One region of the Lysinibacillus sp. NPDC094177 genome, then DNA from elsewhere that is predicted to be linked to it. Evidence: predicted binding sites of a transcription regulator. Region 1 holds the regulator's gene; the other holds the start of a gene.
The links. The regulator LexA, encoded in region 1, represses DNA repair genes until DNA is damaged. The targets are predictions, from matches to a motif close to CGAACATATGTTCG.
Positions count from the first base shown of each region.

Region 1 (4,218 bases):
TGAGACGTGAGGGTTATTTTAAAAAATGTATACCAAATGGAGATGAGTGGTGGGATGAATACTACTATGCTGTCTTAGATGAGGAATGGGTATTCAGGGATTGATAATATCTACTTTACTACCATGTTGATTTCCAAATCTTCGTTTTAAAATAGAGGAGAGAATTATATGAAAAAGACCGCTGTATTATTGTATCCCCAATTTAGTGAATATGAATTGAGTGTAGCATTATCTATATTAATGCAAGGAAATAAGCCCCTTGTAACTATTGGATTAAACAGTGAAAAAATTAAAGGAGAATCTGGTTTATCATGTATAGCCGATAAACAATTAAATGAAGTTAATCTTGATGAAATCGATAGCCTGATATTACCAGGGTGTATGGATATAGCTTTAATAATAAATGAACAAGAATTAATAGATTTTATTAGTACTGTGAATGCCAAGGGGGCAATCATTGCAAGCATATCTAGCTCTCCATCTCTTTTAGCGATAGCTGGAGTATTAAAAAACAAAAAGTATACTGTAGGATTGTCACCAGAAGGTATGCAGAAGTTAGGTTTCTTCGATCTTAGTCATTTTTCTGAAGATTTAGTTGTCCAAGATGGGAATATAATAACTGCAAGAGGTAGAGGTTTTATACAATTTGGCATTGCTGTGGGTAAAGCCCTACACCTCTCTTTTGATGAAAATTGGTATCGAGAATAACGAATTAGCTCTAATTAATATTAAAACTTAGTTATAGGTGATATAAATGTTTTTCAATATTATATAGAATTTATGAGGAGAGGAGTAGAAATCGCTACTTCTCTTATTTTTTCATTTTCTACTGGATACGGTTCTATATCCATGCAACATGGTAAATGGATTTTAGTTATTCATTCTATCCCTCACTTTCGACGTTCTATCCGTCATTTTGACGATCCTATCCATCACTTCGCCGTTTCTATCCTTCACCTTGGGAGCTTAAAGCTTTAAAAAAAAATCAGCGGGACGATAAAACTCCCACTGATTAAAACTTCATTTCATTTCGCTTCCTTCTTGATGTTCCCGATATCTCCTATGGACAGTAGCTTTGCTTACATTAAAGCCTAGACCTCTTAGAGTCATGGCAATTTCCTCAAAGGTGAAGCCTCGATTGCGTAGGTTGATAATTTCTTCTACAGGAACATCCTTACGTTCTTGACCGTTTGGATTTCCACGGTTGGATAAATTGTTTTCTGGGCGATATCCATTTTCTACGGCACGACGCATTCCACGACGTATTTTAGCATTATGAATTCTACGTTGGTACTCCTCTACAATCGCTAAAATTTCTAGGAGCATCGTATCCATTTCGTTTAATTGTAATGGTCCCTCGTCTCGCATAGAAAAAACATCAGTTTCGGTTTTCTGCAATAAATGCAACACTGCCATTCGAGCATTTCCACGTCCTAAGCGTGTTTCATCTTGCACAAATAATGCTGTTATTTCTTTTTCTTTTATGAAATCGAGCATTTCTAGTAAACCTTCACGTTCCACATCATAGCCGCTATGCTTGTCATTAAAAACACGCTTGACTTCGTAGCCCTGTTCTTTAGCATAGCGCATCAACTCCTCCTGCTGACGCTCTAATGAGGAACTTTGTGTCTCTTTTTCTGTACTCACACGGCAATAGACAACAGCCGATTGTTGATTATTAATCATTTTTCGTTTCTCGCAATTTCAATTGAATTTATAGGATTGGTTTGGTCACCCACTACCGGGATCACTAGGGATTCACCTGCAATAATTTGTACGTTCGTTAATTCATTTTCTGTTTTTACAAGCTGAATCCATTCATCCGATTTCATTTTACCACGGTATTGTTCGGCTAACGACCATAAGCTATCTCCATGTGCAATTTCAATTTCTGTGTACGTAACATCGCCTGGATCTGTAATAAAAAGGTATGCTGCAAATAGTAGACAAGCCCCTAATAAAGTTGTAATATGTGGATTTTTCTTTAACCAATTCATGTTTAAAACCCCTTTTCTAGAATGTTTGTTCGGAATATATGTTCTCATAATAATGCGAACAAACGTTTTTGTCAAACACTTTTCGAACCTATGTTTGCTTAAGTGTTCGCATTCTGTTATACTACTAATAAGTAGAATGATTAGAAAAAAGAGGTGAGCAATCATGAAAAAAGTTTCGAAAAGACAAGAGGCCATATTAGAGTTCATTAAAGAAGAGGTGCGTGCAAAAGGGTATCCACCATCTGTACGTGAGATTGGTGAAGCTGTTGGACTTGCTTCAAGCTCAACAGTTCATGGTCATTTAGCTCGTTTAGAGCAAAAAGGCTTGATTCGACGCGATCCAACTAAACCACGTGCCATTGAAATTCTAGAGCCAGAGGATTCTATTCAAAAGCAACATGTTATACATGTCCCACTTGTTGGTAAGGTTACTGCAGGTTCTCCGATAACTGCTATTGAAAATATCGATGAATATTTTCCACTACCAGATATTTATGGTACAAGTGAAGATCAGTTATTTATGCTAGAAATTATGGGTGAATCAATGATTGAAGCTGGTATTTTTGACGGAGATTTAGTTATTGTTAAACAAAAAGCAACTGCTGATAATGGGGATATTGTCGTGGCAATGACTGAAGAGGATGAAGCAACTGTAAAGCGTTTCTTTAAGGAAAAAAATCATTTTCGTTTACAGCCTGAAAACGCAACAATGGAGCCAATTATCGTAGACCAAGTTTCTATTTTAGGGCAAGTTGTAGGTCTTTATCGCCGTGTACACTAAAAGTTATCTCAATATTAAATTATAAAAAGAGGATATTATGTTCACAGAGGAGCATATACCTCTTTTTCTCATATTCTTTTAGCTTTATTGTACAGAATTAAAAAAGAATCCACTTTATATGGATTCCTTACACACAAGAAATGAATTTAGTTAATTTAAACGTTTTCGACTAGAGTTTTTCCGATATGAAGTCGTTATCATATTGATGCCTTTAGCTTGCGCTCCCCTACTGGCTCGCTCCAAGGAGTCGCCTCATCCTCAATTTTTAATGATAAGCCTTTAAAACATCGAATTTGCAATTTCAAGTAAATCTTGCACTGTAAAATTTTCTGTTATTTCACTTACTATACTAATTGAATATTTTAAACTGTCATGAACAAAAATCAGTTGATTTACGTTCGGCTGATACAATGCTTTTATTCCATTTTTTAAGGTGTAAATATTTTCACCCTCTGCTGCCTTTAAATTCTCTTCATCGGGTTCAACTCTCACTTGTAACAATCCTTGTGAGTTTACATTTTGATACCTTATTAGGAGAATATCATTGTTTATACTTCCTTTTACATGCGTAATGTCAAAAGGAAATTGGGATACCGTCAGGATATTCACTATATACTTTTTCATATATTCCTTAATAATTTTCGATTCATTCATAAATGGATTGTAACCATCGTAAACAACACGAATATCTGTAACTTTTTCTTGATTAAAAGTAATTTCCCATATAAACGCTATTCTTTCAGGCATATTTTCTCCATCGTTAAAATAAGCCAAGGCTACTCTAACATTCTCTTTAGGTGAAGGTAAGCCTGAAAAACCACTAATTGGCGTCTCTTCTCTTATTTCTGGAATTGTAACATTTGAAGATATATAAGTTTTTAGTTGTTCTTCCTCTTTTTTGGACATCGCAATCAGAAATTTACTTACTAAGTCATCGTCATAATGTCCGGCTTTTACATGTTGAATTGAAAATATAACAGTAAAAAAGCCAGCACTACCAACTCTATTTTTTTCATGTTTATCACCAAGGTTATTTTGTCCTTGATAAAAAATTCTATGCTTCTAAAGTTTCATGCCTCTACCTTGAACTTCAAGCTTGCCTGTACAAATGAAGTAAATAATCTCTTTGATACTTCATCTCCAGCAATGGCTAGCTCTTCGGGATGCCACTGTACTGCTAAACAAAATGGTAGATCTTCGTGAACTACCGCTTCAACGATACCATCACTTGATTTTGCTACCACTTTCAATTTTTCTGCTACTACGTTTATTGCCTGATGATGAAATGAATTCACAGCAATTTTTTCTTCTTCAATAATCGTTTTTAATAATGTATTAGGTGTTAGATTAACATGATGTGTAGTAACGCCTCGGGCCGCTTGTTGCATGTGCTTTATTAATTTTCGACTATGGTACTCGCTTTCAATATCCTGATAGACT
Region 1 covers NZ_JBNNTW010000007.1:2,577-6,794, reverse strand. The annotation lists gene ACQKNC_RS12905 (GNAT family N-acetyltransferase) at 1-104, shown strand, start outside; gene ACQKNC_RS12900 (DJ-1/PfpI family protein) at 169-708, shown strand; gene ACQKNC_RS12895 (YneB family resolvase-like protein) at 1,021-1,686, opposite strand; gene yneA (cell division suppressor protein YneA) at 1,683-1,997, opposite strand; gene lexA (transcriptional repressor LexA) at 2,161-2,778, shown strand; gene ACQKNC_RS12880 (hypothetical protein) at 3,058-3,684, opposite strand; gene ACQKNC_RS12875 (gamma-glutamyl-gamma-aminobutyrate hydrolase family protein) at 3,849-4,218, opposite strand, start outside.

Region 2 (4,218 bases), on a different contig from region 1:
TTTGCTCTTTCGCCATAACATGTCCACCTTGCTCGTCAAATTTTTCAGATTAGATATAATCTTAATTGTATAAAATTTTGTGGGCTATTGTAAAGTAACTGTGTCATTTTGTTTAGTTATTCTCGTGAACAATGTGAAAAATGGAAAAAATATTCTCCGTAATGAATAAAAAGACCCTTTGCGAATTTAATATTTCGCAAAGAGCCTATCTCTCCATATAATGGTTACTCCACTAAAAATATAGCTTTTCACTATAACGTGTGGTTGATTTCCGTTCCGACTGGGCGCTTTTATAATCAAGAACAGATTTTAGTATTATCCATAATTGATTAGCTTAATTTATTATATGCTACAGCAATTTTTGACCCAACTACTGCATTATTTTTTACTAATGCAATATTGGCATCAAGGCTTTTACCTTCTGTTAATTCTTTAACTTTTCCTAGTAAGAATGGTGTCACATTTTTACCTTGAATACCGTTTTCTTCTGCTTCTACTAGAGCTTTTTCAATGATTCCCGTAATGAATGAATGCTCAAGCGCGTCAGACTCTGGGATTGGGTTAGCAATGACAGCTCCGCCTTTTAAGCCTAATTGCCATTTTGCACTTAGCATTTCTGCCACTTCTTCTGGAGTATCAAGCTTGAAGTTTACATCAAAACCACTTTGACGTGTATAGAATGCTGGTACTTCATCTGTACCAAATCCAACGACTGGTACACCTTTTGTTTCAAGATATTCTAAAGTTAAACCAATATCTAAAATAGACTTCGCACCTGCACAAATTACAGCTACATTTGTTTGTGCTAATTCTTCTAAATCTGCTGAAATGTCCATTGTTGTTTCAGCACCACGGTGAACGCCACCGATTCCGCCTGTTACGAAAATTTCAATACCAGCTAACTCAGCACAAATCATTGTTGCAGCTACTGTTGTTGCACCTAATTTTTTTGATGCTAATAGATAGCCTAGGTCACGACGAGATGTTTTAGCTACACCTTGTGCATTTCCGAACATTTCAAGTTCTTCATCTGATAAACCAATTTTAATTTTGCCATCGATTAATGCAATAGTTGCTGGTACTGCACCATTATCACGAACAATTTGTTCTACTTCACGTGCAGTTTGTACATTTTGTGGATATGGCATTCCGTGAGAAATGATTGTTGATTCTAATGCTACGATTGGTAAACCTTTTGCTTGTCCTGCTTTTACTTCTTCTGATAATACGATGAATTCTTTCATGTTGTTATTCCTCCATTTCACTTTTTAACAAATCAACTGATAGCTCAGGTCTTACTGTATATGGGGATGCAAGCGTATTTTTGGCATTCGTTAAGCCTGCATCAATACATGTTGCAAAGGATTGCCCAGTTAGCCAACTATGAATTACAGCACTTACAAATGCGTCTCCGGCACCTGTTACATCTTCAATTTTTTCTATAGCTTTAGCTGCGAAATGACTTGGCTTCGTTGTTGTGGAAGCTGCATACACACCCTTGCTACCCGCTGTAATAATTACATGCTCAGCACCTAATTTAAGAATTTCCTGCAAAGCCTTTTCGTAGTGTGCTGAGTTTTCGATTTTATGACCTACAATTGTCTCAGCTTCATCTGTGTTACAAATAAACCATGTTACACCTTGTAACGTATCCGGTAATCGATTCATTTTTGGCGAAGATACCGGTACGATGACAAATGGAATATCACGTGCAATTGCAACCTGCTGTATGTAAGCAACAGTTTCCTTTGGACAGTTTAAGTCCATAATAAAGCATCCTGCATTCATCAGCATTGCCTCATGTTTTTTTAGCAAACTTGGCAATAAAAGATCATATACTTCCATATTTGCTACCGCTAGTGCTAACTCACCTTGCTCATCCATAATTGCAGTATAGGAACCAGTCGAAGCGTCAGGTAGCTGCTCCACATAACGTAAATTCATAAATGGCTCTGAAGCTTCTTGGATCACTTGCCAATCAGCATCTTTACCTGCAGTAGTCAGCAATGTTACCTGATGATTTAATCTACCTAAATTTTCAGCAATGTTTCGGCCAACACCACCTACACTAAATGAAGAGCTAGCAGGATTGGATGTACCAAACTGTACATTCCCCTTTACATGAAATTTTCGATCAAGATTTGCTCCACCGATACAAATGATTTCATTTTCCTCGGGCAAAATATAAGCACGACCGACAATTTTCCCCTGCTTCGTTAAGCTCGACACTAAATTAGCAAGGACTGGTCGAGACAAATTCATCTTATCCGCCATCTCTTGCTGAGACATAAACGGATTCTGGCGAATTAATGCAAGGACCGCCTGTTCTCTTTCATTCATAGCATCACCTTTTGTTATATTTGTTTATATTATAAACTTTTGTTTGGTTGATGTCAAAAAATTTTTAAAGAAAAAGTTGAAGCCGATATAATATTTGCTTCAACTACATGTTGTTATAACTATTGATTCAATGAAATTTGATGCTTTACTAAATAAAGTATGGCTTTTCAGCATAACGTGGGGTTGATTTCCGTTCCGGCTGGGCGCTTTCCTGTGGGCGTCCGATGAGCCGCTTCGCTCCGCTGCAGGGTCTCGGGCCAACACGATGTTGGTCACGAAGGCGTTATCACAGGATGTGATGGTTTTAGCCTTCGTTCCTTTTTTTCACTGATCCCCGAGGAGTCGCCCAGCCTCCACTCCAATCAACCATTTCACTTAGTATGCATTTTCTGGCATGTCACTCTAATTTATCATGATAAAATGAAACTCCAGCAACAAATGTTTTTTGTCGAAAGCGAAACGACAACGGAAACAAATCGGAGGAACGGTGGCTCGATGCTGCTAAATACCGATCGCTAATAAAATTTCGAGAACCGACGAAAGCTAGAATTGCGCCCAAAGGAAAATCGAGTAGCCAATTATCAAGTATTAGCTTGATGAGGTGTTTGTTTTTTTACGATGATGACAAATAAACTTGCCAACGCACAAAAAATTCCTGCAAGGAAGAAAGCCCAAGTATATGAATTGAAAAACTGATAGATGAGGCCACCACCATAAGCAGCAACTGCAGCTCCTGCCTGATGAGATGCGAAAATCCACCCATAAATAATACTGCTTTTATTTGTACCAAAAATTTGTCTAGAAATACTAATCGTTGGAGGCACTGTGGCAATCCAATCTAATCCATAAAATATTGTAAAGATTGTCAATAGAGTGAGCGAGCCTTGCATTAATGCATATGGGAGTATAAGTAGTGACGTACCTCTTAAAAGGTAATACCAAAACAATAACCATCGATTATCAAAACGATCAGACAACCATCCTGATAAAGTCGTACCAAGGAGATTAAATACTCCCATAAATGAAAGGAAGGATGCAGCGGTTACTAAAGGAACGCCAAGGCTAATACAGTAAGAAACAAAATGAGTACCAACTAACCCACTAGTTGAAAGTCCACAAATAAAAAAACTCCCCGCTAATAACCAAAACTCTTTCACCTTTATAGCTTCAAATAAGCCGTTAAAGGCAATACTAATCGGATTTTTCTTATATTTCTCTTGATGTATTTCCAGATTTTCTTCCATTCCATAAGGAAGCATCCCAATATCCTGTGGCTTATTTTTGATAAACATAAAAATAGTGATGAACATAATAGCACTTAAGATGAGAATCAACCCAATCGCCCATCTCCAAGAATAATGCTCAATAATAATGGCCAATAATGGCAGGAGAATTAACTGCCCTGTTGCTGTACTCGCCGTTAAAATCCCTACGGCCAATCCTCTGCTTTTCACAAACCAATGATTAGCGACATAAGGACTTAACACAGTTAAAAAGAGACTCGCTCCTAAGCCAATAATGCCTCCCCATATAATGATTAAATGCCATGCTTGAGTCATGAAAAGCGTTAGCGTCATGCCAATGAATAATGTAGCCATCGCACCTAGCATCATTTTCTTTAAACCGGCTATTTCTAGTAATGCTGCCATAAATGGACCTGAAAACCCATATAAAAATAGACTAACTGCAAAAGCTAAAGCAATTAAAGATCGATCCCAATTAAATTCTTTTTCAAAGGAGCCTATAAATACCCCTGATGATGACATTGTAATCCCTGCAACAATAATTGAAAAAAATGTTATGACTAAAATAAACCAACTGTAATGAATACGCTTCATCGTAACACCTTCATTTCTCGGAAAATTTTTTAAGAACTCT
Region 2 covers NZ_JBNNTW010000001.1:565,971-570,188, forward strand. The annotation lists gene ACQKNC_RS02705 (RelA/SpoT family protein) at 1-16, opposite strand, end outside; gene ACQKNC_RS02710 (pseudouridine-5'-phosphate glycosidase) at 330-1,244, opposite strand; gene ACQKNC_RS02715 (carbohydrate kinase) at 1,249-2,340, opposite strand; gene ACQKNC_RS02720 (MFS transporter) at 2,922-4,178, opposite strand.
Region 2: ACQKNC_RS02715 (carbohydrate kinase) is a predicted target of LexA. The motif match lies at 2,373-2,386, and genes of this name have one in related genera.